DNA from 3 places in the Donghicola sp. genome. Region 2 is predicted to be linked to each of the others. Evidence: riboswitches for the same ligand, from Rfam matches in the RefSeq annotation. Region 2 holds a riboswitch; each other region holds the start of a gene.
What was found. Region 2 has a riboswitch for cobalamin ahead of N4A58_RS13195 (DUF4198 domain-containing protein). Riboswitches for the same ligand answer to the same signal wherever they lie in the genome.
Positions count from the first base shown of each region.

Region 1: another riboswitch for cobalamin. It lies ahead of N4A58_RS04645 (DUF1636 domain-containing protein); the one in region 2 lies ahead of N4A58_RS13195 (DUF4198 domain-containing protein).
Region 3: another riboswitch for cobalamin. It lies ahead of N4A58_RS01635 (hypothetical protein); the one in region 2 lies ahead of N4A58_RS13195 (DUF4198 domain-containing protein).

Region 1 is NZ_JAOARZ010000014.1:186,375-196,262, reverse strand. It holds gene N4A58_RS04675 (substrate-binding protein) at 1-170, shown strand, start outside; gene N4A58_RS04670 (branched-chain amino acid ABC transporter permease) at 277-1,308, shown strand; gene N4A58_RS04665 (branched-chain amino acid ABC transporter permease) at 1,312-2,514, shown strand; gene N4A58_RS04660 (ABC transporter ATP-binding protein) at 2,527-3,285, shown strand; gene N4A58_RS04655 (ABC transporter ATP-binding protein) at 3,301-4,056, shown strand; gene cobO (cob(I)yrinic acid a,c-diamide adenosyltransferase) at 4,243-4,863, opposite strand; cobalamin riboswitch at 4,901-5,118, shown strand; gene N4A58_RS04645 (DUF1636 domain-containing protein) at 5,218-5,586, shown strand; gene cobW (cobalamin biosynthesis protein CobW) at 5,589-6,623, shown strand; gene cobN (cobaltochelatase subunit CobN) at 6,628-9,873, shown strand; gene cobG (precorrin-3B synthase) at 9,870-9,888, shown strand, end outside.
Region 2 is NZ_JAOARZ010000026.1:208,744-218,631, forward strand. It holds gene N4A58_RS13175 (energy-coupling factor ABC transporter ATP-binding protein) at 1-320, opposite strand, end outside; gene cbiQ (cobalt ECF transporter T component CbiQ) at 307-1,098, opposite strand; gene N4A58_RS13185 (cobalt ABC transporter permease) at 1,102-1,692, opposite strand; gene cbiM (cobalt transporter CbiM) at 1,689-2,306, opposite strand; gene N4A58_RS13195 (DUF4198 domain-containing protein) at 2,310-3,095, opposite strand; cobalamin riboswitch at 3,219-3,436, opposite strand; gene N4A58_RS13200 (hypothetical protein) at 3,614-4,066, opposite strand; gene N4A58_RS13205 (YVTN family beta-propeller repeat protein) at 4,079-5,044, opposite strand; gene N4A58_RS13210 (ABC transporter substrate-binding protein) at 5,047-6,219, opposite strand; gene metH (methionine synthase) at 6,347-9,070, opposite strand; gene N4A58_RS13220 (homocysteine S-methyltransferase family protein) at 9,063-9,888, opposite strand, start outside.
Region 3 is NZ_JAOARZ010000008.1:110,666-120,553, forward strand. It holds gene N4A58_RS01615 (helix-turn-helix transcriptional regulator) at 23-787, shown strand; gene N4A58_RS01620 (2-oxoglutarate and iron-dependent oxygenase domain-containing protein) at 824-1,738, shown strand; gene N4A58_RS01625 (glycine zipper family protein) at 1,841-2,215, shown strand; gene N4A58_RS01630 (hypothetical protein) at 2,199-2,858, shown strand; cobalamin riboswitch at 2,890-3,085, shown strand; gene N4A58_RS01635 (hypothetical protein) at 3,187-3,465, shown strand; gene acs (acetate--CoA ligase) at 3,828-5,801, shown strand; gene N4A58_RS01645 (adenylate kinase) at 5,825-6,493, shown strand; gene N4A58_RS01650 (DUF4212 domain-containing protein) at 6,583-6,843, shown strand; gene N4A58_RS01655 (sodium:solute symporter family protein) at 6,863-8,590, shown strand; gene N4A58_RS01660 (DUF294 nucleotidyltransferase-like domain-containing protein) at 8,693-9,888, shown strand, end outside.

The DNA.
Region 1 (9,888 bases), on a different contig from region 2:
ACCACCAGTGCTTCAAAGATGTTCTGGTTGTGCGCGGTAAAGAGAACCCGACCTCGGAATTCGACCTTCTCGAGGTTGTTCAGGTCACGCCGCGCGCTCAGGTCGAGTACGCACCCGATCACCCGATGTTCGCGGGTGGTGCGCTGGGTACCTGTAACCCGGGCGCATAATCCCCCGCCACAATCGGTCCGGCCAGCCTCTGCGCTGGCCGGTTGATCAGCCGGTCCGACATCGCTCGGACCGGCCTAGCATCCTATTGAGAAGACGGTCGGAACCATGGACGCGATCCTACTGCAAATCCTAAACGGGCTCGACAAGGGCTCGGCCTATGCGCTGATTGCGCTAGGGCTTACGCTGATTTTCGGCACACTCGGCGTTGTGAACTTTGCCCACGGGGCGCTGTTCATGATCGGTGCCTTCTGCGCTGTGACACTCCAGCGTATCCTGAACCTAAGCTACGAAGTGGTTGACGCCACCCAGACAGACTTCCTTGGCAATCCGCTCAAGGTCAAAGTCCCCTATGTCGAGGCATGGTTCGGACCCGAGATGGGCGGTTCGATCATCGACTGGTCCGTTCCTTTGGCAATTCTGTTCGCCATTCCGGTGATGATCTTTGTCGGTTTCGCGATGGAACGCGGCCTGATCAAGCACTTCTACAAGCGTCCCCACGCGGACCAGATCCTTGTGACCTTTGGCCTCGCCATCGTTCTGCAAGAGGTCGTCAAGTATTTCTACGGCGCGAACCCGATCCCCACAGGCGCCCCCGAGGCGTTCCGTGGCAGCTTTGATTTCGGCGTTCTGCTCGGCTTTGATCCCAACGCGATCATCTATCCTTACTGGCGTCTGATCTACTTTGGCTTTGCGGCTGTGATCATCGGCGGCGTGTTCAGCTTCTTGCAGTTCACCACGTTTGGCATGGTTGTCCGCGCAGGTATGGCAGACCGCGAAACCGTTGGCCTCTTGGGCATCAATATCGACAAGCGCTTTACCTTCATGTTCGGCCTTGCTGCGGCAGTCGCCGGTCTGGCTGGCGTGATGTACGCGCCGATCAACAGCCCGAACTACCACATGGGCATGGACTTCCTCGTGCTGTCCTTCGTGGTTGTGGTTGTCGGCGGCATGGGCTCCTTGCCCGGCGCTGTGGCAGCTGGCTTCCTGCTTGGTATTCTCGAGAGCTTTGCCTCGATGAACGAGATCAAGTCCATCATTCCCGGTATCGACCAGATCATTATCTACGTCGTCGCCATCATCATTCTGCTGACCCGTCCACGGGGCCTCATGGGCCGCAAGGGCGTGATGGAGGACTAATCCATGTTTGGTCTGAACAAAAAAGACACCTCTCTTTTGCTGGTCGTCGCGGCGCTGACACTCTTCGCGCCGTTCATCCTGAACCCTTTCCCCACCGATAGCGGTCTGGCGCAGTTCAACGCGGGCTATCCCGACCTGATGCAGCGCTTTGTGATCTTTGGCATCTTTGCGGTGGGCTTCAACATTCTGTTCGGTCTGACCGGCTACCTGTCCTTTGGCCACGCGGCGTTTCTGGGTGTGGGCTCGTACTCGGCAGTCTGGATGTTCAAGCTGCTGAGCATGAACGTCATCCCCGCGATCATCCTGTCGGTCATCGTGGCGGGCCTGTTCGCACTGCTCATCGGCTTTGTGTCGCTGCGCCGGTCGGGCATCTACTTCTCGATCCTAACGCTGGCCTTCGCGCAGATGTCGTTCAACCTCGCCTACTCGGTTCTGACGCCCATCACCAACGGTGAAACCGGCCTGCAGCTGACCCTCGACGATCCCCGTATTCTGGGTGTCTCGGCGACCGCTGACGGCTCGATCCCCGTGACCAGTCTGTTCGGTCTGGAAATGCGCTCGACCTACGAGATGGCCGTGGGCGCATGGAACTTCCAGTTCAGCGCGGGTTACTACCTGTGTGCGATCATCATGCTGGTGTCGTTCTACATCGCGGTCCGCATCTTCCGCTCGCCCTTTGGCCTGATGCTGCGCGCTGTGAAGTGTAACCAGAACCGTATGCGCTATACCGGCCTGAACACCCGTCCCTACACTTTGGCGGCCTTCGTGATCTCTGGCATGTATGCCGGTCTGGCGGGCGGCCTGATGGCATCCATGGACCCGCTGGCAGGCGCCGAGCGTATGCAGTGGACCGCATCGGGCGAAGTCGTTCTGATGACCATCCTTGGCGGTGCAGGCACCCTGATCGGCCCCGTTCTTGGCGCAGGCTTCATCAAGTACTTCGAAAACATCTTCTCGAAAATCAACGACAACGTTCTGCACCAGTGGTTCGGCTTCTTGCCCGACGGGATCGAAGACTTCGTTGTCTTTGTCATCCATCCCTTCATCGGCAAAGGCTGGCACCTGACCCTCGGCATCCTGTTCATGCTGGTCGTGATCTACCTGCCCGGCGGTCTTGTCGAAGGGGGACAGCGGATCTCGCGCCTCTTCAAGAAAGACAAGTCCGACAAAGACGGCGCTGCCGCCAAAACCACCCCCGCGGAATAAGGAGAGCAACCGATGGGTATTCTCGAAGTCAAAGGGGTTGGGAAACGCTTCGGCGGTCTGCAAGCCCTCGGTGATGTGAACCTCAGCGTTCAGGAAAACACCGTCCACGCCATTATCGGTCCCAACGGGGCCGGTAAATCCACCCTGCTCAACTGCCTCGTGGGCAAGCTGATCCCCGACACCGGAAGCGTCATGTTCGACGGTCAATCGGTTCTGGGCCGCTCCCCCCACGAGATCAACCAGATGGGTATCAGCCGCGTCTTCCAAACACCTGAAATCTTCGCGGATTTGACGGTTCTAGAAAACGTGATGATCCCCTGCTTTGCCCGCCGTGACGGTTCGTTCCGCATGCATGCTTTTGGCTCTGTCGTGAACGAGTCCGACATGCTGCAAAAGGCAGAGACCATGCTGGACGACGTGAACATGCTGTCCAAAGCGCACCTGCACGCAGGCAGCCTGTCCCGCGGAGACAAACGCCGTCTGGAAATGGCCATGTGTCTGGTTCAGGAGCCGCGTCTGCTGCTGCTGGACGAACCCACAGCTGGCATGGCCCGCGCCGACACCAACAACACCATCGATCTGCTCAAAGAGATAAAGACCAAGCGCGACATCACCATGTGCATCATCGAACACGACATGCACGTAGTCTTCTCTTTGGCCGACCGGATCACCGTTCTGGCCCAAGGCACCCCGCTGGTCGAAGACACCCCGCAGAACATCAAAGGCCACCCAAAGGTCCGCGAAGCCTATCTTGGCGAAGCGCAGGTCTAATCAGGAGATTTCCCCATGAACGTAAGACCCGATTTCTCCAAGAACTCGAACCACGCAGAAACGGCACCCGCCTTCCTGTCGGTCTGGGACATGCACGCCTACTATGGCGAAAGCTACATCGTGCAGGGCGTGAACTTTAACGTCCACGAAGGCGAGATCCTCGCGCTTCTGGGCCGCAACGGCGCTGGCAAAACCTCGACCCTGCGCGCCATCGCCCGCACCGGCAGCCCTCAGGTCACCCACGGCGAGATCTGGCTGGACCACCAGCCGCTGCATAACATGACCAGCTACGAGGCAGCCGCGGCTGGCCTCGGCCTCGTCCCCGAAGACCGCCGCATAATCCCCGGCCTAACGGTCGAGGAAAACCTGCAACTGGCCCAAATCGCTCCGCCCATCGGCTGGTCCATCGACCGCCTCTATGACCTGTTCCCCCGCCTCGGCGAGCGCCGCAAGCAAGAGGGTGTGACCCTCTCGGGCGGCGAACAGCAGATGCTGGCCATCGCCCGCGCCTTGGCCCGCGACATCAAGGTCCTCCTCCTCGACGAGCCCTACGAAGGCCTCGCGCCCGTGATCGTGGACGAGATCGAGAAAACCCTGATGCACATCAAGGAACAGGGCATCACCACCGTCATCGTGGAACAAAACGCCGTCCGCGTTCTTCAAATTGCTGACCGTGCGATCATCCTCGACACCGGTGGGATCGTCTACGATGGCTCTGCCGCCGAAGTACTCGCGAACGAAGAGCTGCGCGCCGAATACCTCGCGATCTGACAGCTTCGACCTTCGGACACACAAAAGGGCCCAACTGGGCCCTTTTTCATTCCGCGCTGCGCACGAATGCCTTCGGCGAGGGTATTTATCTCCAAGATGAAGGCCATACAGATCTTCATCATGGCCCAAATACCCCAGGGGTGAATTGGCGCGGAGCGGCAAGAGGGGGCAGCGCCCCCATCAGGCTTAGAATTCAACGCCCTTCTGGCCTTTGATCCCAGAGCGGAAGGGGTGCTTCACCAAGGTCATTTCGGTCACCATATCTGCGGCCTCGATCAGCGGCTCTTTGGCGTTCCGGCCCGTCAGGCAAACATGGGTCATGGGCGGCTTTTCTTCCTTCAGGAAGCGCACCACCTCTTCGACATCCAGATAGTCATAACGCAGCGCGATGTTGATCTCGTCCAGCAGCACGAACTTGATCTCGGGATCAAGGATTAGCTCTTTCGCCTTTTCCCAACCCTTGTTCGCCATTTCGATATCGCGCGATTTGTCCTGGGTTTCCCAAGTGAACCCTTCGCCCATGGCGTGAAACTGGCACAGATCGCTGAAGTTCGCCTCAATCAGGGTCCGTTCACCGGTCTCCCACGCGCCCTTGATGAATTGGACCACCGCGCAGGGCATCCCGTGCGCAATACAGCGTAGGATCATCCCGAAACCGGATGACGATTTACCCTTGCCCGGCCCTGTATGGACAATGATCAGGCCCTTCTCGCCCTCTTTCGTGGCCATGATTTTGTCCCGCGCCGCTTTCTTCTTGGCCATCTTGGCCGCGTGACGGGCTTCATCGGTTTGGGGCTTATCGCTCATAGGACGATCCTTACGCTTGACAAGGTGGGGTGCCTTCCCTCAGGTGGGCGGCGCTGGTTCCTGTCTATGACAGGCGAAGAGGGAATGCGCTACCGCTTTGCGACCAAAATCGCAGCCGAAACGCAGCCGCCCCCGCGACCGTGACCGGAGAGGCCCCGTTGCCACTGGCATCCATTTGCCGGGAAGGATCGGGCCAGCCGAGGATCCCCTCGGGCTCCGCAAGCCGGGAGACCTGCCAGCACGATGAAATGTACGGGCGACCGGGGTGTGTCGCGGCCGGCTTTGACAGGCGCGTTTCCCCGTGCCCGATGGCCAGTGATCCCCCGTTTTCCCAGCCAGTTTAGGGAGGCACCCATGGCCGAGGTCACCTTGACCGTCTGCACCACCTGCCGCCGCATCGCGGGCGGAGAGCCTGTCGCGGACGAGCCGCGCCCCGGTGCGCGCCTGTATGAAACCCTGACTCAGTCAGACCTGCCCGAAAACGTCCGCCTGAAATCCGCCGAGTGCCTGTCCGCCTGCTCGCGCGGCTGCTCGATCGCCCTGACCGGTGGCCCCGCCCGTTGGACCTATGTCTACGGCGACATGGACCCCGACACACAGGTAGAGGAGATCCTGACCGGCGTGCGGGCCTATGCCCAAACCACAGACGGGATCGTCCCCTGGCGCGAGCGCCCTCAGGCCTTTCGCAAACAATCAATCGCCCGCATACCCCCGCAGGAGTAACCATGTCCAACCTGTCCAAAATCCCCGTGACCGTGATCACCGGCTTTCTCGGTTCCGGCAAGACCACGCTGATCCGTCACCTGATGCAGAACCCTCAGGGCAAGCGTCTGGCCGTTCTGGTCAACGAATTCGGCACCGCTGGTGTGGATGGTGACATCCTGAAATCCTGCGCGGATGAAAACTGCCCCGAAAACAACATCATGGAGCTGGCGAACGGCTGCATTTGCTGCACCGTCGCCGATGACTTCATCCCGACCATCGAACAGCTGATGGCTCTGCCCGAAACGCCCGAGCACATCATCATCGAGACCTCGGGTCTGGCCCTGCCCAAGCCCTTACTCAAGGCGTTCGACTGGCCCGCGATCAAGTCGCGCATCACCGTGGATGGCGTGATTGCCGTGGCCGATGCCGAGGCCGTGGCGAGTGGCCAGTTCGCCCCCGATCTGGACGCCGTTCAGGCCCAACGCGAGGCGGACGAGAGCCTTGACCACGAAACACCCCTGTCCGAGGTGTTCGAAGACCAGATCAGCTGCGCCGACATCGTTCTGCTGTCCAAGGCCGATCTGGCCGGTGAGGCTGGCATCGCCAAGGCCAAAGAGGTGGTCGAGGCCGAAGCCCCCCGCAAACTGCCGATCATCGCAATCACCGATGGCGCGGTCGATCCCCGCGTGATCCTCGGTCTCGAGGCGGCTGCCGAGAATGATCTGGAGAACCGGCCTTCGCACCACGACGGCCACGATGACCATGAACATGACGATTTCGACAGCGTCGTGGTCGATCTTGGCGAAGTCGAGGACGTTCAGGCGTTGCAAGATGCCATTGTGAAAATGGCAAAGGACCAGAATATCTTGCGTGTCAAAGGCTACGTCGCGGTCAAGGGCAAACCCATGCGCTATCTGGTGCAGGCGGTGGGCACGCGCATTCGTGCGCAGTACGACCAGCCTTGGGGCGACCGTCCCCGCGCGTCCTTGCTGGTGGTAATTGCTGAACACGACCACATCGACGAGACCGCAATCAAAGCGGCTTTGGGCGTCTGATCCCATGCACGTCGTCTTCCGCGAAAGCCACGGGCTCGACCAGAGCGATACGCCGATGGATCTGGGGCAAACGCCCGCAGACCTGATTGTGCTGTCGTTCTCGGACTCGGACCTTGGCGCTTTCGCGGCGGGCTACCATCGGGCCAAGGGGACCTTGCCGACCGTGCGTCTGGCGAACCTTGTGGCCCTGAAACATCCTCTGTCCGTGGACGTCTACGCCGAACAAACGCTCGAGGGGGCCAAGGGCATTCTGGTCCGTCTGATCGGCGGCGAAAGCTACTGGTCTTACGGTCTGGCGACCCTTCAGGACTTGGCGCGGCGCAAGGGGATTGCGCTGGCCGTCCTGCCCGCCGACGGACGTCAGGATGACCGGCTGGACCAGCTCAGCACCCTGCCCGTCTCGACCCTGCGCCGTCTTCAGCAGCTGTGCGACGCTGGCGGCGCCGTTGCGGCCCAAGCCGCGCTCGCCCAACTGGCGCTGGCCGCTGGCCTTTATGCGGCCCCCGTGATGGGCGCAAAAACCGTGCCGGATGCGGGCTTTTACCTGCCCGACACGGGCGTTGTCACCGATCCGCAGCGCGACGACCGCCCGCTGGCTCTGGTGACATTTTATCGCTCTTACCTGACATCGGCGGACACCTCGCCCATCGACGCCATGATCGCGGCTTTGGAGCAGCGCGGGTTCCAAGCCTTTGGAGCCTTTGCCAGCAGCCTCAAAGCGCCTGCCGCTGCCGACTGGCTGCGCACCGAGATCGAGACCCTGAAACCCGCCACCATCGTGAACGCGACCGCCTTCTCGGCCCAAGGCCGCAATGGCGAACCCTCGCCCCTCGATGCCGCTGGCTGCCCCGTATTCCAGATTGCCCTCTCGACCGCCCGCAAAAAGGACTGGAATGACGCCGACCGCGGCCTCTCTCCCGCCGACCTTGCCATGCACGTGGTTCTGCCCGAAGTCGACGGCCGCATTTTTGCCGGTGTCGCCAGCTTCAAACAGCCGGGCAAGAAGGATCCAGACCTCGAATATTCCCGCTTTGCCCACCGTGCGGACCCTGCCCGCATCGACGCCCTAGCGGACCGCGTGCAGAAGTGGCACCGCCTGTCCACCCTGCCCGCCGCAGACAACCGGATCGCGCTCGTGCTGTCCACCTACCCCGGCAAGACCTACCAGATCGCCCACGCGGTCGGCATGGACGCGCTTGCCAGCGCCGAGCAAATCCTGGTTGACCTCAATGCCAGCGGCCACACCGTACGCCCCCAGTCGAACCTGGGCCAGCGCCTGACCACCGAAACCCTGACCTATCCGCTCGCGGCCTACGAACAGGCGCTAGACACCCTACCCGACCCCCTCCGCGCTGACCTAATCGCGGCTTGGGGCACGCCCGACACCGACCCGCTGTTCCGTGATGGTGCGTTCCATTTCCCCGCCATTGACGCAGGGAATGCGCTGGTCGCCCTCCAGCCCGAGCGCGGCGACGTCCAGACCCGCGACGACGACTACCACGACCTGTCCCGCACCCCGCGCCACAGCTACGTCGCCTTCTACCTCTGGCTCCGCGCCCAATCCGACGCGCTGGTCCACATCGGGGCCCATGGCACGCTGGAATGGCTGCCGGGCAAATCCGTGGCCCTGTCCGGTGACTGCTGGCCCGAGGCGCTGATCCGCGACCTGCCCGTCATCTACCCGTTCATCGTCAACGACCCGGGCGAGGCCGCCCAAGCCAAACGCCGCATCGCTGCCGTCACCATCGGCCACCTGCCGCCCCCCATGGCGCAGACCAAACTGCCCGTGGGAATGGGGCGCCTGGAACACCTGCTGGACGAATACTCGACCGCAGACGGCCTTGACCCCGCCCGCCGCGACCGCCTAATCGCCGACATCCGCGCCGAGGCCCAAGGCACTGGCGTCGAAGAGGACCTTGGCATCCCGCACGACGCCTCTGCCGCCGAAGCCATTACCCGCATTGACCGCTTTGTCTGCGACATCAAAGAAAGCCAGTACGGCGAGGGGCTGCACATCTTTGGCGCAGGCGACTACGGACCACAGGAAAACGCGGGCCTTCACGCTGCCCTGAACGGCCGCTTCGTCCCCGCTGGCCCCTCTGGTTCCCCATACCGAGGCCGCTCGGACGTCCTGCCCACAGGCCGGAACCTGTTTACGACCGACCCCCGCTCGGTCCCCTCCCGCGCCGCCCACGCCCAAGGCGTCAAGCTGGCCGAGGAACTCTTGCGCCGTCACCTTCAGGACCACGGCGACTGGCCAAAGGGGCTGGTGATCGACCTCTGGGGCAGCGCCACCATGCGCACCGCAGGCGAGGAATTCGCCATGGCCCTGCACCTCGCGGGCCTCGCGCCGAAATGGGACGACGGCTCCGAACGTGTCAGCGGGTTCGAGATCATCCCGCTCGCCCTGCTAAACCGTCCCCGCATCGACGTGACCTTGCGCGTCTCGGGCCTCTTCCGCGACGTCTTCCCCGGCCTAGCCCAGATGTTCGAAGGCGCCGCCGACAAGCTGGCCGAGCGCGAAGAGGCGCCCGAGGACAACCCCTACGCCGCCCGCACCCCCCGCGTCTTTGGCCCCAAACCGGGACAATACGGCCTCAACATGGGCGCATCACTGGACGACTACAGCGAAGAAGCCCGCGCCGCCGCTGGCGAGGCATGGCTCGCCGCCAGTTCCCACGCAATCGACGCCAAAGGCGAGGTCCACGAAGCCCGCGAGGCCCTCGAAACCCGCCTGCAAACCGCCGACAGCTTTGTCCACCTACAGGACCTGCCGGAAACCGACGTCCTGATGGCCAGCGACTACGCCGCCCACGAGGCCGGTTTCGCCGCCGCCATGAAGCGCCTAGGCCAAGAGGCCCCCGCGCTCTACCACATGGACGCGACCCAACCGGACCGCCCCCGCGCGCGCAGCCTGAACGAAGAAATCGCCCGAACCGTCCGCGCCCGCGCCGCCAACCCCGACTGGGCCAACGGCATGATGAACCACGGTTTCCGCGGCGCGGCCGAAATCGCCGCCACGCTCGACCACATGGCCGCCTTTGCCCATCTGGCAGGGGTCGTTGGTCCCCACCTGTTCGACCAGTATTTCGAGGCCACTTTGGGCCGCGCCGACCTGACAGAGTTCATGGCGGACGCCAACCCACAGGCCCTTCAGGCGCTCAAGGACCGCTTCCGCGCACTGATGGACGCGGGCCTTTGGGTCACGCGCCGCAACTCGATCATCGCGGAACTGGAGGCCCTGACATGAGCGCCCCCATCATCC
Region 2 (9,888 bases):
TTCAACGGGCCAAAGGCGATATCCTCGGCCACCGTTGGACAAAAGAGTTGATCGTCCGGATCTTGGAACACGTAGCCGATGCGGCGGCGCACTTCGGCGAATTCGGTTTCTGTCCGGCGCTCTTGGCCAAAGGCCAGAACCTGACCACTGCTAGGTCGCAGCAGGCCGACCGCAATCTTCAGAAGTGTAGATTTTCCCACGCCGTTTGGTCCAACGATGGACAGCCGTTCGCCTGCGTGAATGGTCAGGTTTGCGCCCTCGAGCACAGGCGCGTGGGCCGGATAGGCAAAGGCGATGTCGCGAAGTTCAAGCAAAGGCATGGCGGAATTGGACCACAAGCAGAAAGACGGATGCGGCCGTCATCAGCGCAGCAAACAGCCAATCCCGATCCGTCATCCGGAATTGTTCTAGCAGCACGAACCGCCCCGTAAAGCCCCTGCATTTCATGGCACCAAGAACGCGCTCGGACCGCTCTAGCGCGCGGACCAGCATCATCCCGACCAGATAGCCAAAGCTGCGGTAGGTGTGCCAATTGGTGCCAGGGCGGAAACCGCGCATCTTCATCGCGGCGCGCAGGCGCATGTACTCTTCGCGCAGGGTCTCGATGTAGCGTGTGGTGAACATTAACAGTTGCACCAGTTGTTCAGGCATCCGCAGGGCGTGCAAGGCATGCCCCATAGTGACAGGCTCCATCGAGCCGACCAGACACATGAGTGCGAGGATGACAGCATTCGCGGTCAGCGCGATTTCGACCGCTTGGCGCAGCCCCTCCCACGAGGCATCAAAGCCGAGAAAGGTGAACATCGGTGTTCCCGGCACGGAAAACGGCAGTAGGATCAGGGTAAAGATAATGAAACCGTCCATAGCTGCCATGCGCTTGAACGTGCGTTTTGCAGGCAAACCAGACAAGGGTAGCAGTGTGACTGCGACGAGCACGGCCAGACACAAGGCGATCAGGTCGGACAGGGATACAACAACCACAGCGAAGAGGGCGGCCAAGACGATCCGCATGCGCGGGTCGAGATCCGGAATGTGCCCCATTGTCATCATGGGGCCTATCCGAAGTGTTTTCTCGGGGTTGGTCAACCGATCGCTCATCCCTTAACCCTCCATCCGGCGGCGCGCCGCGATGTAGAAATACAGGCCGAACAGACCGAAGATGTAGCCTAGTCCGCCTAGAATTGTTTGAAGGTCATTCTTTTCGCGGTAGGCCGCTAGTTCGCGGCGCAGTGGGCGCATCTCGTCGCGCACGGCCTCGGCAATCGCCAAACGCTCTTCGCTGGACAAGGACGCAACGGTGACCCCGCCTGTTGTGGTTGGCGATGCGGGGGTGGTGCTTTTGGCAACGGTTTCTTCTGCAGCGGCCACGCCGAGGATATCTGCGATGTCATCTGCGGTCATTTCGGCCTGGGCCACATGACCTGCGCCCATATCAGCCTTGAAGATATGGGTGATCTCTTGTGTCGGAGCGTAAACAAAGAACCCGTCTGCGTCCGTGATGGCCTCGCCGATTTTGTTGCCTGCGCTGTCGAATGCCTCAATCACAGCGCCAGATGACATGTCGCCGTTGGAAAACCCGAGTTCCCCTTCGACAACATCGCCGGATTTGAAGATCGCAAAGATCACCTTGTGTGCGGCTGCGGGCAGGGGCATCGCAAGGAGTGCAAAGATCAGAGCGAGCCCGCGGATCATGGGGCGACCCCCTTGACCGCGGTAAAGAGATCGGGCCGCACTTGACGCACCAGATAGACCGCTGCGCCGGTCAGCAGGGCCTCGATCACCATGACGGGGATGTGGGCCAGCAGCACCAACTTGGCCGCAGGAATGAACTCGTCCCCCGTTAAAGCCAACGAAAACGCGACAAAGATCGTAGTCGCAGCGATGGAAAACGCACCACCGACACCGGCCCAAATCGCGCCGGACATCGGGGTTCCGCGTTCCACCAGTCGCCCAAAGAGCAGCCAAGCCAGTACCGCGGGCGCTGCAATGTTCAACAGATTGACGCCGATGACCGTCAGCCCGCCAAAGCCAAAGAAAACCGTTTGAAGCAAGAGCCCAACGAAGAGCGCCGGAAACGCCGCCCATCCTAGGATCAGCCCCGCCAGCCCGTTCAGCACCAGATGGACCGAGGAAGGGCCGATCGGCACATGGATGAGCGCGGCGACAAAGAAGCTGGCCGACAGGATGCCAGTCGCGGGGATACGCTCTAGGGTCAATTGCTTGAGCCCCATCGCGATACCGCCAATGGCCATGGCCGTTCCGGCGATAACAACAGGGTTCGAAAGCGCTCCGTCAACGATATGCATGGTTCACTCCATATCGTAGGCGTTGATCCAGAGCACGGCATCTTGGCTGAGCTCTTTGCCATCATGTTCGGTTGCGGGGCCAGAGCCGAGCGCGGCAAAGCCCCACCAGCCTGCCTTAGGCACACCAAAGGTGAAGTATCCGTTTTCGTCCGAAATCGCGACCAAAGAGCCACCCGGCATGGGCTGCACAGTCGGCGCCGACGCGGCAAAGCTGTCAATATCAGGCGCTGCGGCGACGTATTCGATTTCGATCTCGATCCCTGCCGCGGGCTGGCCTTCGGACAGGACCTGACCGGTGAATGATGAGCCTGCGATCACGTTATAGGGTTTGACCAGAGGCACGATCTCGGTAGATAGACCGACCGGTGCCATCCAGTCAGTAGGCAGTTGGTTGCGGTTGAACACCACCTTGGTCAACTGCTGAATATATTTGTCTTCGCTGGGTTCGTAATAGGGGACCGGCTCGGTCACCAGCACATAGTCGCCAGAGCGTTTGACGGGGACAGAGGCTCTGAAGGCCGCACCTGTGTTCTCGGCGCCTTGGAAATTGGTTGGCTCGAGACGGTTCATCAGGTCGGTTCTTTCGCCGTGATGGATCATATAGAACGCTTGCGGCGTCTCCATGTCCATGACGTGACCGTTGTCAAAAGGGTGCCAGAAGACCAGTGCCACTGGCACATCGCCGGGCCGCGCGATCTGGGTGTCATCTGCATAGGGCAGGACGAAATGCGCCTGCGCGGTATAGGGGAGCAATGCCGTCATCGCTGCCGCTGTAAGTTTCAAAGTCATATCATACCTTTCAGGCGTGCGGGCAAAGCCCACGGATGAAAGGACAGAAGGGAAGCTGGACACGGTAGATGTTTAAACCTGCCGAGCCAGACGCTCACCCCGGCGTCCGGTTGGGTAAGGCCGGTTTCCCGACCCTGTGACGGCAGGTCTCCTGGCTCGCGGGTCGATGTGCTGTCCTGCCTTCCCGAGGATGATCCTCAGTGGCCCCTTGGACGCACTCTCCGCTTACAGTTGCGGGGGCAGCCACGGTTTTGGTCCCTGATGGGTACGCCGCACCGTGTTCCCTTTTACTTCTGCTGCGCCGTGTCGCGCGTTGCAGAACCGTTCACACGTTTGTAATGGGCAATTGGACCCCTTGAGTCAATTGCCAAGATTGTCCCTTCGGACGTAGATATTGCGCGCAAGTCATGGGGTGCCGTCTTTGACGCAGCAAGTGTCGGTCGGCATCTTTGGACAGGCAATTTATGCGGGTGCACCTGTGATGCACCCAGCTAAAAATTCCGCAATTTGGACACGGTTTATTCGATGGTGATGTCGAGACGCTGGGTCTCGCCCGTGCTGCCGGGAATCTTGATGTAGTAAGAGCCGGGCTTCAGCGCGATAAAGCCGATTTCCATCTCGCCGGCCTCGTCAAACTCGATGGAATCAAGTCCGAGGGGGCGGATTTCCAGACCTTCGACCACGATCTCGTCGATCCAGATCGCGCGGAAGAATTCGTGGCCGACCAGCGCCAATTCCTGACTGCCGTCGCCCTGAATTTCGAACTCGTAATAGCTGCCGGATTTCAGCACCCAAGGTTCCGAAGTCAGCGGCATGCCCGCGCTGAGTTGGATCGGTTCGAGGTCATGCTTGTTTTTGGCGGACAACAGACCGGCCATGCCGAACTTCATGTCATCATCGTCGTCGTCATCTGCCATCGTAGCCATGGGCAAGGTGGCCGCGATCGCTAGCATCGTGATGAATTTTCTCATAGGTCTGCTCCGTTAGTTGGTCGGGCGGAAGGCGGCACCCCACGGGAAGCGACCAACCTTGATTGTTTTCAGCGCTTTGCGTTTGGCTACGTCCACGACCGTAACATCGCCAGAAATCCCGTTAGTGGTGAACAGGCGCGACTTGTCGGCGTTGAACGCCATGTGCCAAACGCGGCGACCGACCAGAATGTAGTCTTCGACCTCGTAGGTCTCGGCATTTACGACGGCCAAATGGTTCGATGGCCCCAGCGCGACATAGGCGAACTTGTCCCCTTCGCCGAGTTCAAAGCCCACGGGCTGGATGCGATCGGGATGGATGTTCGGCAGTTCGAAGCGGATCTTGGCTTTTTCCGTCTGTGTCGCGGTGTCAAAGACCGAAATGCTGCCGCCGATCTCTGCACTGACCCACATCTCGGCGCCGTCTTTCACGAATTCGGCGTGGCGCGGGCGCGAGTCCACCAGCGTATTGGCAAACAGTTCCTGCGTTTCTGTATCGATCCAATGCGCCATATTCGTGGTTTCAGAGGTCGTGATCGCGATCTTACCGTCGGGCGAGACAGCCATGCCTTCGGGTTCTATGCCAACGTCAATCTGGGCAATCACCTTGCGAGTCTCGACGTCCACAACCGTGGTGATCGCATCGTCTTCGTTGGCAATATAAAGGTGCTTGTTATCGGGATGCAGGACGAATTGCTCGGGATCTTCGCCCGATGGCAGGTCATGCAGAATCTCGCCAGTGGCGGGGTCCATCACCTGTACTGCGTCGCTGTCGGATGCACAGATGTAGACGTATTTGTAGTCGTGACTAAAGGTAATCCCGCGCGGGCGCTCGCCGGTTTCGTAGGTGTGGCTGACCTCCATCGTTTCGATGTCAATCACGCTGACTGTATCGTCTTTTTCGTTCGTAACCCAGATTTCATCGGCCAAGGCAGGGTGTGCGGCCATCGCGGCTATCACAGCAAGTGTCGAGATACGCATGATTATTCCTTGAAAGCGGTGCAGGAGCTTTCGGGCGCGTCCACGCCCAAGGTGTCGAGTTCGTTGGTTTGGTGCATGAAGCCGGGCAGGGGGGCCTGCATCACCATAGCGCGGCTGGTGACCAGCGGCACGGGTTGGCGCATCTGGCCGTTCCAATCGCGAAAGGTTTGCGGCGTTCCCTTGAATCCCGCCAGCGCGAAATCAGGCGAAAGCATATAATTGCGCAGGGTCGGCGCATCGGCGGCGTTCGTGCGGGTCACGGCCTCTCCGATGCTGCGGATGGCAGCCCATGCGCCGTAATCTTCGGGCTCCATGCTGCGGCCCGCAAGCTCTTCGAAGCGGGAATGCAGCTGCGCGGCGCCCCACTGTTCGACCACAGGTGCCCAAACTTGGGGAGAGATTCCTTCGCTGCCCGCCACCGGACGGGGGAGCCACGTGTTATAGGCCACATAACGCCCGAAATCCTCGGCCTCGTCCGCAATCAGAAGGACGTCATAGTCGCGCAAGTCTTGGGTAAAGAGCGGCACTTCGGCCGCCGCGTTCCGGCGCATATCCGCATCAAAGGCCCAGATTTTGGTTTCGCCGAACTTGAGACCGAATTTGGTGGCCGAATATCGCAAAGCCTCGGCATAGGCGGTGTCCTGAGGGTAGGTGCCTTCGATCATCGCCAGTTTTCCCCAGCGCTTGAACAGAAAGTACTGCATCAGCGCATCGGTCCGCATGGCCAGCGCCGGCGCGGTGTGCAGCACGTTTGCGCGGCAGGCCTCATCGCGCAAAGCGCTATCTTCGGCTGTGGCGTTCAGGATCAAGGCGTTTTCAGCCTCGGGTAGGTCTGCAATCTTGAGCAAAAGATCCGACGACACATCAGTGACCAACAGGTCAGAGGTCTGCAGGGCCGTCTTGGCGGCAGCGACGACATCATCGCCCACGGGCACGTCATGCAGGGTCAAGCTATACCCGTGTTTCAGGAATTTTCCGGTGGTCGCGTTGTCTTTGATCGCAAGTTCGGCGCCCTGAATGCTCAGGTCTTCGGGGCGAGGGTCGAGATTCGAGAGCGTCGCGATCTCTTCGGTCTGCTCGCGCAGAAAGTGGACATTGATGTCCAAGCCTTGGGCGTGCCCCGACAACGGGATGAGCCCCGCAAGCCACACAGCCGCGACGGTTCTGAAACGCATGAATTTTCCTCCCTGATCGCAGGCTATGGAGACTCGATCAGGGACGAAATTAGACCATGGTCTGATGGCGGTCAGCCCCGTCCGGACGTGTGGGCCGCCGTGCGGGGCTATGGGCCGAAATGTGCCGTTACTCTGCCGCGACTTGGGACGCTACGGGGCTGCTCCGATAATTCAGGATTGGGGCGAGCCAGCGCTCGGCTTCGGCCACTTCCATGCCTTTGCGGGCGGCGTAATCTTCGACCTGATCGCGCTCTACCTTGGCCACGCCAAAATAATAAGCGTCCGGATGCCCGATATAGAGGCCGCTGACCGACGCGCCGGGCCACATGGCCATGCTTTCTGTTAGCGCGACGCCGGTGTTGGCCTCTGCATCCAGCAGTTTGAAAAGTGTTACCTTTTCAGTGTGATCGGGCTGAGCAGGATAGCCGGGTGCGGGACGGATGCCGCAATACGGCTCTTTGATCAGCTCGTCTGGCGTGAAGGTTTCATCCTTGGCGTAGCCCCAGTAATCGCGGCGTACACGCTGATGCAGCATCTCGGCCATGGCTTCGGCAAAGCGGTCGGCCAATGCCTTGACCATGATCGCGCTGTAATCGTCACCAGCGTCTTCGAATTTTTTGGCAATCGTATCCTCTTGGGGGCCCGCAGTGACCACGAAACCGCCCACATAGTCAGGCGTGCCCTCGGGCGCGACGAAATCGGCCAGCGCAAGATTAGGGCTGTCTTTCCTCTTTGAGGTCTGCTGACGCAGGGTGTGCAGCACATCAAGCGGCTGGGTCCGAGCGTCGTCGGTATACAGCTGGATGTCGTCACCCGTACGGTTCGCGGGCCAGAAGCCGACCACGGCGCGGGGCTTGAACCACGTCTCTTCGATAATCCGCTGAAGCATCGCCTGCGCGTCGGCAAAAAGGTTGCGCGCCGCCTCGCCGTATTTCTCATGCTCTAGTATGCGGGGGTAGACGCCCTTGAGCTCCCAAGTCTGGAAAAACGGCGTCCAGTCGATGTAGCGCGCGATCTCCGCCAGATCCCAGTCGTCGATGACTTGCTGACCCGTGAACTTTGGAGCCTGAACAGTGTAATCTGTCCAATCGATTTGCATGGCGTTCGCGCGGGCTGCGGCCAAGGGCAATCGCTGCTTGGCCAATTCCGCCCGTTCATGACGCTCGGCGACCTCAGTGTAGTCCGAGCGGATGCCCGCGACGTATTCATCACGCTGCGTATCGCTCAGCAAGGCAGACACCACGCCCACCGCACGGCTTGCGTCGGTTACATAGATCGCTTGATTGCGTTGGTACTGCGGGGCGATTTTTACTGCCGTATGCACCTTCGACGTAGTTGCGCCGCCGATCAGAAGGGGCACGTCGAAGCCTTCTTTTTCGAGCTCGGTCGCCAGATGCACCATTTCGTCCAAGGACGGCGTGATCAGACCCGAAAGCCCGATGATATCGACGTTATGCTTGCGGGCCTCTTCCAGAATTTTCTGGGGTGGGACCATAACGCCAAGGTCGATGATTTCGTAGTTGTTACAGGCCAGAACCACGCCGACGATGTTCTTACCGATATCGTGGACGTCTCCCTTGACCGTGGCCATCAGGACTTTGCCCGCCGCCTCGCGGCCATCGCCACCGTTTTGGCGCTTCTCTTCTTCCATATAGGGCAGGAGCACGGCCACGGCCTGCTTCATGACGCGGGCGGATTTTACCACTTGCGGCAGAAACATTTTGCCTGCGCCAAACAGATCCCCGACCACGTTCATGCCGGCCATCAACGGGCCTTCGATCACATGTAAGGGGCGCTCTGCCTGTTGGCGGGCCTCTTCGGTGTCTGCGTCAATGAATTCCGTGATCCCGTTGACCAAGGCATGTTCCAACCGCTTGTCGATGGGCCACTCGCGCCAGGACATGTCCTTTTCGCGGGTTTTGCCACCGCCCGCGCCGCGATAGCGTTCTGCGATCTCCAGCAAGTTTTCTGTCGCGTCTGGGGTGCGGTTCAGAACCACATCTTCGCAGGCCTCGCGCAGGTCGGGGTCGATCTGGTCATACACCGCCAGCTGACCGGCATTGACGATGCCCATATCCATGCCCGCCTGAATGGCATGATAGAGGAAGACCGCGTGCATTGCCTCGCGCACAGGCTCGTTGCCGCGGAAGCTGAACGACAAGTTCGACACGCCGCCCGACACATGGGCGTGGGGCAGGTTCTGGCGGATCCAGCGGGTGGCCTCGATGAAATCGACGCCGTAGTTGTTGTGCTCTTCGATGCCGGTGGCGACCGCAAAGACGTTGGGGTCAAAGATGATGTCTTCGGGCGGGAAGCCGACCTTTTCGGTCAGCACCTTATAGGCGCGTTCGCAAATCTCGATCTTGCGCTGAAGGGTGTCGGCCTGGCCTGCCTCATCGAAGGCCATGACCACGACCGCTGCACCATAGGCAAGGCAGAGGCTTGCGTGGTGAATGAACGCTTCTTCGCCTTCTTTCAGCGAAATCGAGTTCACCACCGGCTTGCCCTGCACGCATTTCAGGCCGGCCTCGATCACCTCCCATTTGGAACTGTCGATCATGATCGGCACGCGGGCGATATCGGGCTCGGCGGCGATTAGGTTCAGAAAGTCGATCATCGCCTGTTTGCTGTCGATCAGACCTTCATCCATGTTCACGTCGATGATCTGCGCGCCGTTTTCCACCTGATCGCGGGCCACGTCCAAAGCGGTGGCATAGTCGCGGTTGGTGATCAGCTTGCGGAACTTGGCCGAGCCGGTGACGTTCGTCCGTTCGCCCACGTTGACGAAGGGAATGTCGGGGGTCAGGACAAAGGGCTCCAGACCGGAAAGACGCAGAAGAGGTTTAGACATCGGCGGTCTCCTTGATCTGGCGGGGGGCGTAGGGGGCGACATGTTCCGCGATGGCGCGGATGTGGTCAGGCGTGGTGCCGCAGCAGCCGCCCGCCACGTTGATCAGACCTTCGCGGGCGAAGACCTCAACCAGTTTGGCGGTTTGTTCGGGCGTTTCATCGTATTGGCCAAAGGCGTTGGGCAGGCCCGCGTTGGGGTAGGCGCATATGCGGGTGTCTGCAACACCCGCCAGTTCCGCCAGATGGGGCCGCATGGCGTCTGCGCCAAGGGCGCAGTTCAGACCCACCGTGAAGGGCCGCGCATGACGGACCGAGTGCCAGAAGGCCGTGGGCGTTTGCCCCGAAAGCGTCCGCCCCGATGCATCGGTAATGGTGCCCGAGATCATAATGGGCAGTTGCCGACCCACTTTGGCAAAGCTTTCAAAGGCTGCGAAAATTGCGGCTTTGGCGTTCAGCGTGTCGAAAATCGTCTCGATCAGGATCAGGTCAGAGCCGCCCGCGATCAGCCCGTCGATCTGCTGGCCGTAGGCGCTACGCAGATCATCAAAGGTCACGGCGCGGTAACCGGGGTCATTCACGTCAGGGCTGATGGAGGCTGTGCGGTTGGTCGGTCCCACTGCGCCCGCCACCCAGCGGGGTTTGCCGTCCTGCGCGGTGGCGCGGTCTGCGGCGCGGCGGGCCACCTGCGCACCTGCGACGTTCAGATCATGCACTGCGTTTTCCAAACCGTAGTCGGCCTGCGCGACGGTGGTCGAAGAAAACGTATTGGTTTCGAGGATATCAGCGCCGGCCAGAGCAAAATCTAGTTGCAGATCTTCG
Region 3 (9,888 bases), on a different contig from region 2:
ATTCCGTATCACAGGAGCCCATATGCGCGGAGATGTCTTCAAAGTCCTGCAAGAGGCTCTGCGCGCACGGCGCATGACCTATGCCGATCTGGCTGACACGATGGGACTGTCAGAGCCCACAATCAAACGCATCTTTGCGGCGCGGGATTGCAAACTGAGCCGCATCATCGAAATTTGCGACGCACTCGATTTGTCGCTGTCAGACGTGACCGACAATGCCGCCCGCCAGAAGGCAGAGGCGACTGTCTTGCCCATGGCGACCGAACTAAGTTTGGCGGCAGACCCGCCCCTCTTTTACTTCCTGATCCTGCTGCGTGATCTGCGCGCGCCCGAATACATCGCACAGGTCATGGACCTGAGCCCGACGCGGCTGCACCAGATGGGTATGACTCTGGAACGGCTAGGGTTGGCAGAGGTCGGCGCGGGCAACAAAATTCGGCTTTTGTCGCATGCCCCGATCCGGTTTCGACCCAATGGCCCGCTTCTGCCCCTCCTCAAAGAGGTCAACCTGCGCTTCATCGCGCATGGCATCAGCACCCCATCCGGTAACGCAGATCATTTCTTTACCATATCTCGCCGCATGCGAACCGAAACCGCGCTGGAGATCCGCCAAGATATTGAGGCGCTGAGCGAGAAAATCTCGGAGCTTTCGCGACAGGACCAGTTGGTTGCACCAGAACACCTACTCAAGCCCTACAAGATTGCGGGCTTCTGGGGAGTCGTGGATTTCGGCGCTCTGATGGCGCGCCCTGCGAACACGCTGGAAACCGTACCCCAAGGGCGCTAGGGTCCGCCGCGACGCGACACCCGAAAGGCCCTTGCCATGACCACCATCCCCCGTATTGACGCCCGCGAGATGATCTCCCGCGCGCCAGAAACGATGGCAGAGCTGCGCCGCGCGGCCCAAGAGGTCGGCTTCATGACTTTGGTGAACAGCGACCTCTCGCCAGAGGACGTCTTGCGCGTGATCGACGCCTATCGCGCGTTCTTTCAGTTGCCAGAGGCCGCCAAAGAGCCTGTGAACATGGCCCGCACCGGCGCGAACCGGGGTTGGGGTGCACCCTATTCCGAACAGGTCGATCCCAACGCGAACCCCGACTACAAGCAGGTCTTTGACAGTGGCCTCGCGCTGCCCGCCAATGACCCACTGGCCCATCTGACCTGCTACGCACCAAACCAGTGGCCCGATCAGCCCGTCGGTTTCAAACAGACCGTCGAAGATTATGCGGACCGCGCGGTCGGTGTCGCCATGGACACACTTCGCGGGATTATTGCAGCGGTCGGCCTGCCCGAGGGCAGCTTTGACGAAGCCTTTACCAAGCCGATGACCTTGCTGCGCGGGAATTACTACCCCACCCGTCCGGTCGATGCGGGCGCTAATGATTTCGGGATCGCGGCGCATACGGACTATGGCTGCGTGACGCTCTTGGCGACAGACGGCGTTGCGGGACTGGAAGTGCAGCAGCGCGACGGCGCTTGGCTGGCTGTTCAAGCCGAGCCGGGCACATTCATCATCAATTTCGGCGAAATGCTGGAAAGCTGGACCAACGGGCGGATCAAGGCCACCTTGCACCGCGTCATCGGCACGAGCCAAGAACGCGTCAGCGTCCCGCTTTTCTTTAACCCGAATTACGACACCAATGTCGCCCCCCTTGGCTCGGGCGGAACACTGCTGGCGGGCGACCATCTGGAGCGCCGCTTTCGCGAGACCTACCTGCACCTGCAGCGCCCCGCGTAACAATTGGCACCAAGTGTCATGTCCGTGACACCTGCGGTCATGTGAGAAATTGCACCAATCGGTCAAAAGCCGTGTCAGTCAATTCAGACACGGAGCATGACCATGGAAGGTTACTCGAAGCATTTCATCCTCGCCCTTTTTGCGGGCACCCTGCTGTCCGCCTGCGGTGACAGCGGCGCAAACTACACCCCGATCAATGACGGCCCCACCACGATCGGGTTCCAGAGCGATCTGGCTGCCTGCCAGCGACTGGCCAAGAACCAGACCCAATTGACCCAAGAGGCCTACGGTGCTGCCGCCATCGGAGCGGCCGCGGGGGCTTTGCTGTCGGCAGTGGCAGACGATGACGACATGGTCGGCAGCGCGTTGGGGGGCGCCGCCATTCTGGGGGGCACGGTTGCGGTCGAAAACCAAGACAAGAAAGAAGACATCGTGATCAACTGCATGAAGGGGCGTGGCCATGCGGTCGTCGGATAGACCCTTTGCGGCGCTGGCGGCAGCAGTGTGCGGGCTGACCTATCTGGTTGGCCTGCTGATGTACGCGACCATCTTTTCTGGGGCAGATCTAGATGCCGCGGGCGTGCCGTCAATCCGGACCATCGCCTTTATCGTCACCCATTCCGGCGCGTTGCGGCTGTGGTATTTCAGCATTTACGTGGTCAACGGGCTGGCGCTGCTAATGCTGGTGCTGGCCCTGTCAGAGCGCGATGCGCCCCTTTGGCGGCGCTGGATCACCGGAGTAGGTTTTGTCTGGTCCGCACTGGTGATTGCGGCGGGGCTTGTCGCTGTGGTCGCGCTGGCTAGTTTGCCAGAGATCTATCGCACCGCGCCGTCGGATGCCGCCCGTCACTGGCACATCGCCACCAGTTTGATCGAGGGGGTCGGCGGCGGGACCGAATTGCTTGGGGCGCTATGGATTTTGGGAATCGCAACAGGTTCAGCCTTCGCCCCAGCGCAAAAGGGTTTGGCCGTTGTGGTGGGCACGGCGGGCATGCTGACCTTGCACCCCGCAGTGGCAGAGGCCGGCGGCGCTGTGTTCGGAATTGGCTTTATGGGGCTATTTTTCTGGATCGCGGTGACGCTGTGTCCGAGATGCCGTTGGCAATCCATCAAAGCCTGAGCGAATTGAATTGACGGGCCCCAACGGGCCCGTCATGGTCAGCGCAGATGGTTGCCCGCCCTGCTCCGGCAGGAACGGCATGAAAAGGGAACGTGGTGTAAATCCGCGACTGCCCCCGCAACTGTAAGCGAAGAGCTCTTCGGCAGAACCACTGGCCCCGCGCCGGGAAGGTCCGAAACGGCAAAGACACGCGAGTCAGGAGACCTGCCATCTAAGCAATGCAAACCCGGACGGGGTGTTCCGGCGGATGCGGTGGCCCCAGCTTCTGCAGCGTTCGGGCATATCGGTTTCCGCCTGTCCTCCTTGGTCCAAACGCGCGGAGGGCGCTATGACCTTAACGACTATCGTGGCCGGACTGACGGCCGCAAAACATTCTCAAATTGATCCGACGGAACGGGCGCGGGCGGGCTTTCTTCAATGGTGTCTGAGCCTTGAGGATACGACCGACATGCGCGCAGAGGCCCGCGCAGCAATCGCGAAACTGCACTATTTCGATTCCGACTCAGCAGCATTGGCCGCGTTCGAAACCCTGCTGGTCGAAGCGACACGGCCCATGCCCGCCCCCAGACGCCGCGGGGCCAGACGGAGTCAAATGCGGCTTCAGTAAAAGGTTGCAACCATCTGACCAACAAACTGCAAACAAATTGATCGGCGCTACCATCGTCAAGGTTGCGCCGTTCCGTCGCAGCCACCCCATACATTGGTCGCAAAGATACCGCGCTAACGGTTTTCTCATTTTGCATCTATCACATTGTTTTCACGAAAATTTCACCGCGTTATTTTCAGTGAATTTACAAAATGACATCCGCGAGTAAACAGGCTTCACAAATAAATTGATGCCTTGCAGGGACTTATTCCATTGTTTTCAAACTCTGGTAATGTCTCGCTAAGGGAGAGACGCCGACATATTCTGTGGCTGCAATTTGCCCCCATACGGGGCGTCCATAAAACGACAGAGGGAGGAGCCTAATGTCCACTCAAGCGCAAACCGCCGAGGTCAAGGAACCGGTCTATCCAGTTCCGGCTGAATTCGCGAAAACCGCTCATATTGATGCGGCAAAGTATCAAGAGATGTATGCCCAGTCGGTGAACGACCCCGAAGCATTCTGGGGCGAGCACGGCAAACGTCTGGACTGGATCAAGCCCTACACCCAAGTCAAAGACGTCAACTACAACTTTGGTGAAGTCAGCATCAAGTGGTTCCACGATGGCACCCTGAACGTTGCCTATAACTGTATTGACCGTCACCTCGAAAAGCGCGGCGACCAGACTGCGATCATCTTCGAGCCCGACAATCCGGACGACGAAGCACAGCACATCACTTACAACGAGCTGCACGACAAGGTTTGCCGCATGGCGAACGTCCTGCGCAGCCAGGGTGTGACCAAAGGTGATCGTGTCATCCTGTATCTCCCCATGATCCCCGAAGCGGCGTATGCAATGCTGGCCTGTGCCCGTATCGGTGCGATCCACTCGATCGTGTTTGCGGGCTTCTCGCCCGACGCTCTGGCAAACCGCGTCAACGACTGCGGCGCCAAGGTCATCATCACTGCAGACGAAGCGCCCCGTGGCGGCCGCGTCACCCCGCTGAAGTCGAACGCGGATGCCGCGCTTCTGCACTGCTCGGACAAGGTCCGCTGCCTCGTGGTCAAGCACACCGGCGGTCAGACCACTTGGGTCGACGGTCGCGATGTCGACGTGAACGCTCTGATGGAGCACGCAGCACCCGAATGCCCCGTCGAGGAAGTGAACGCCGAAGATCCGCTGTTCATCCTGTACACCTCGGGCTCGACCGGCAAACCCAAGGGCGTTGTTCACTGCTCGGGCGGCTATCTGGTCTACGCGGCGATGACCCAAGAGCTGGTCTTTGACTACCACGAGGGCGACGTCTACTGGTGTACCGCTGACGTGGGTTGGGTCACCGGCCACTCGTACATCGTCTATGGCCCGCTGGCGAATGGCGCGACCTCGCTGATGTTCGAAGGTGTTCCCACCTACCCCGACGCCGGTCGTTTCTGGGCTGTCTGCGAAAAGCACAAGGTCAACCAGTTCTACACCGCGCCGACCGCGATCCGTGCTCTGATGGGCAAAGGCACCGAGTTCGTCGAAAAGTACGACCTGTCGTCGATCAAGACCCTTGGTACCGTGGGCGAACCGATCAACCCCGAAGCATGGAACTGGTACAACGACGTTGTCGGCAAAGGCAAAGCGCCTATCGTTGACACGTGGTGGCAGACCGAAACCGGTGGTCACCTGCTGACACCGCTGCCCGGTGCAACCGCGCTGAAGCCCGGCTCGGCAACCACGCCCTTCTTTGGTGTTCAGCCGATCGTTCTGGACCCCACCACTGCCGAAGTTCTCGAAGGTGCGACCGAAGGCGTTCTGTGTATCGCCGACAGCTGGCCCGGTCAGATGCGTACCGTCTGGGGCGACCACGAGCGCTTCCAAGACACGTACTTCAGCCAGTACAAGGGCTACTACTTCTCGGGTGACGGCTGCCGCCGTGACGAGGATGGCTACTACTGGATCACTGGCCGTGTGGACGACGTGATCAACGTATCCGGTCACCGCATGGGCACTGCCGAAGTCGAAAGCGCGCTGGTGGCACACGCCAAAGTCGCCGAAGCCGCAGTGGTTGGCTATCCGCACGAGATCAAGGGTCAGGGCATCTACGCCTACGTCACTCTGATGAACGGCGAAGAGCCCACCGAAGAGCTGCGCAAAGAGCTGGAAAAATGGGTCCGCACCGAGATCGGTCCGATCGCGAAGCCCGACCTGATCCAGTGGGCGCCCAACCTGCCCAAGACCCGTTCGGGCAAGATCATGCGCCGCATCCTGCGCAAGATTGCCGAGAACGACTTTGGCGCACTGGGTGACACCTCGACCTTGGCCGAACCTGGCTGCGTGGACGAGCTGATCGAAAACCGGATGAACCGGGGCTAACGGAGATGGATGGAGCGACAACCATGACCACACCCGCAGTTCTCATTTTGCTTGGCCCCCCCGGGGCCGGCAAAGGCACCCAGGCCCGCCGTCTCGAAGAGAAGTTCGGTCTGGTGCAACTGTCGACCGGTGACATGCTGCGCGCAGCTGTTGCCGCCGGCACCGACGCGGGCAAAGCGGCCAAGGCCGTGATGGACGCGGGCGAGCTGGTCAGCGACGAGATCGTCATCAACATTCTGCGGGACCGCCTCAAAGAGGATGACGTCGCCAAAGGCGCCATCCTTGACGGCTTCCCCCGCACCACTGTTCAGGCCGAAGCTCTTGATGGGCTGCTGGCCGAGAATGGCCAGTCGGTCAACGCCGCCATCGCGATGGAAGTCGACGATGCAGCGATGGTCGAGCGTATCTCTGGCCGTTACACCTGCGCCGGTTGCGGCGAAGGATATCATGACAGCTTCAAGCAGCCCGCTGCCGAAGGTGTTTGTGACAACTGCGGAAGCACGGAATTCAAGCGCCGTGCCGACGACAAGGCTGAAACCGTGGGAGCCCGCCTCGAGGCGTACCACGCTCAGACCGCCCCCCTGATCGCCTACTACGACGAAAAGGGGCAACTTAGCCGCGTGGACGCCATGGGCGACATCGATGCGATCACCGCAAAGATGACCGAAATGGTAGAGAGCGCGATCAGCTAGGTTTCCTAGAATGTCTCCGGGGCGAAGGAGGAACCGCCCCGGACTACGAATCAAGACCATAGCTTTTTGGAAAATGGGGAGGATTGCCTATGGCAAGCCAACAGGACAGCTCGGCCTACTGGTCGAAAAATATTAGTATCATCAAAGGGTGCCTGATCGTCTGGTTCGTGTCATCCTTTGGCATGGCCATTCTGCTGCGCCCGCTTCTGTCGGGTATCGAAGTCGGCGGAACGGACCTTGGTTTCTGGTTCGCACAACAGGGAAGCATTCTCGTCTTTCTTGTTCTGATTTTCTTCTACGCATGGCGCATGCACAAGCTCGACGTCGAATACGGCGTGGACGAAGAATAAGTTTTAAGGACCTGATATCATGGATCAATTTACACTAAACCTGCTGGTGGTGGGCGCGACGTTCGCCCTCTACATCGGCATCGCGATCTGGGCCCGCGCGGGTTCGACCTCGGAATTCTACGCAGCCGGCCGCGGCGTTCACCCTGTGGTGAATGGTATGGCAACCGGTGCGGACTGGATGTCGGCAGCTTCGTTCATCTCGATGGCCGGTATCATCGCATTTGGCGGCTACAACACCTCGGCCTACCTGATGGGCTGGACCGGCGGCTACGTTCTGCTGGCGATGCTGCTTGCGCCCTACCTGCGCAAGTTCGGCAAGTTCACCGTGCCTGAGTTCATCGGCGACCGCTTCTACAGCCAGACTGCGCGTACCGTCGCTGTTATCTGCCTGATCGTTGCATCGCTGACCTACGTGATCGGTCAGATGACCGGTGTGGGCGTTGCGTTCTCGCGCTTCCTCGAAGTTGACAAACTGACCGGCCTTCTGATCGGCGCGGCCATCGTGTTCTTCTACGCGGTTATCGGCGGCATGAAGGGCATCACCTACACTCAGGTTGCACAGTACGTCGTTCTGATCATCGCATACACCATTCCCGCGATCTTCATCTCGCTGCAGCTGACCGGCAACGCGCTCCCGCCGATGGGCCTGTTCTCGGACGCGACATCGTCGGGCGAGCCTCTGCTGTCGACCCTGAACGGTCTGCTGAACGATCTGGGCTTTGCAAACTACACCGAACAGACCGACACCACCCTGAACATGTTCCTGTTCACCGTGTCGCTGATGATCGGTACTGCGGGTCTGCCCCACGTGATCGTTCGCTTCTTCACCGTTCCTACCGTGAAAGACGCACGTTACTCGGCAGGTTGGGCACTGGTTTTCATCGCACTGCTGTACCTCACCGCTCCTGCGGTTGGCGCAATGGCGCGTCTGAACCTGATCAACACCGTCTACCCCAATGGCACCACCGAGCAGCCTCTGGCCTATGACGATCGCCCCGAGTGGGTCAGCAACTGGGAACAGACCGGTCTGCTGAGCTTCGAAGACAAGAATGGCGACGGCCTGATCCAGTACGTTGCGGATGCAGACGCCAACGAGTTCATCGTAAACCGTGACATCATCACGCTGGCGAACCCCGAAATCGCGCAGCTGCCTGCATGGGTGATCGCGCTGGTTGCGGCTGGTGGTCTGGCTGCGGCGCTGTCCACGGCGGCAGGTCTGTTGATGGCGATTTCGTCGGCGGTTTCGCACGACTTGATCAAGTCGCAGATCAACCCCGAGATCTCGGAAAAAGGCGAACTGCTGTCGGCACGTGTGTCGATGGGTGTGGCTATCGTGATCGCAACCTACCTGGGCGCCAACCCTCCGGGCTTTGCAGCGCAAACCGTGGCTCTGGCCTTCGGTCTGGCAGCGGCATCGATCTTCCCGGCGCTGATGATGGGCATCTTCTCGAAGCGCATCAACAACACCGGCGCGGTTGCTGGCATGGTCACCGGTCTGATCGTCACCCTCGTGTACATCTTCCTGCACAAGGGCTGGTTCTTCATCCCCGGCACCAACAGCTTCACCGATGCTGAGCCGCTGCTGCTCTCGATCAAGTCGACTTCGTTCGGTGCGATCGGCGCTCTGCTGAACTTCATCGTGGCCTACTTTGTGTCGAACGCGACCGAGGACACCCCGCAAGAGATCAAAGACCTGGTCGAAGCGGTTCGTGTTCCCCGCGGCTCGAGCGCAGCGGTTGACCACTAATCCCAAGCAGATGGGGCGGTTCGCCGCCCCTTCCCTTGGTTGCCTTTCAGCCCTGTCCGGTTTCAACTGGGCAGGGCTTTTCACATCAGACAGATTTCAACCATGACGATTCCTTTGACAGATATCTCGGCTTTTCTCGGTGGACTGCACCCCTATGACGGTCTGACCGAAGCCGAACGAGAGACGCTGGCGGCGGCGATAGAGGTGCAGAACCTGCCCCAAGGCGCGACGATCTACCGTCATGGGCAGCCGCTCGACGGGCTGTATATCGTGTGGTCCGGTACGGTCGAGGTCGTGGACGCCAACGACATTCCCGTGTCCATTCTGGGCCCCCGCAATTCTTTTGCCGAACGCGGCCTCCTGCGCGAAGGCGTGGCTGTGACCACTGCCACCGCAACCGAACAAACCGTTCTGCTGATGCTGCCCAAGATGCAGTTCGCGGAACTGATCCACGATCATCAGGTCGCGCGCCGTTTCTTTGACCGCTCGCGCACCCCCGCCCCGCGCGGCAGCGATCTGGCCACCAGCCGGGTCGAAACGATCATGCACCCCTCGGCCTATTTCTGTACGCCGGGCACCACAGTACAGGATGCCGCCCGCGAGATGCGCGACCGGCATGTGTCCTGCCTTTGCGTGCTCGAGGATGATCGACTCGTTGGGATCGTCACCAACCGCGACCTGACCGAAAAGGCGCTGGCCGATGGGATGGCCATCGACACCCGCGTAGACAAGGTCATGACCAAGGATCCGCTGACACTTGAGCCTTCGGCCATCGGGTCAGACGTGCTGCACGCCATGATGGAGCGGCGCATCGGGCATATCCCGATCACGCGCAACGGCGCACTCGTCGGCATCGTTACGCAAACCGACTTGACCCGTTTTCAGGCGGTCAGCTCAGCCGAACTGGTGGCCGAAATCGCAGGCTCTGACAGCGCCGAAGAAATGGCTGCCGTCACGGCCCGCATCCCGAAATTGCTGGTGCAGCTGGTGGCCGCTGGCAATCGGCACGAGGTTGTCACTCGCTTGATCACCGATGTGGCCGACACCGCCACCCGCCGCCTGTTGGCCTTGGCCGAAGAGCAATTGGGCACGCCGCCTGTGCCTTACCTCTGGGCCGCGTGCGGCAGCCAAGGGCGCCAAGAGCAAACCGGCGTCAGCGACCAAGACAACTGCCTGATCATCGCGGACGGTGTGACCCACGACCAGATGGCGTACTTCCGACGTCTGGCGACCTTTGTGTGCGACGGGTTGAACACTTGCGGCTATGTCTATTGTCCTGGCGATATGATGGCGACTGC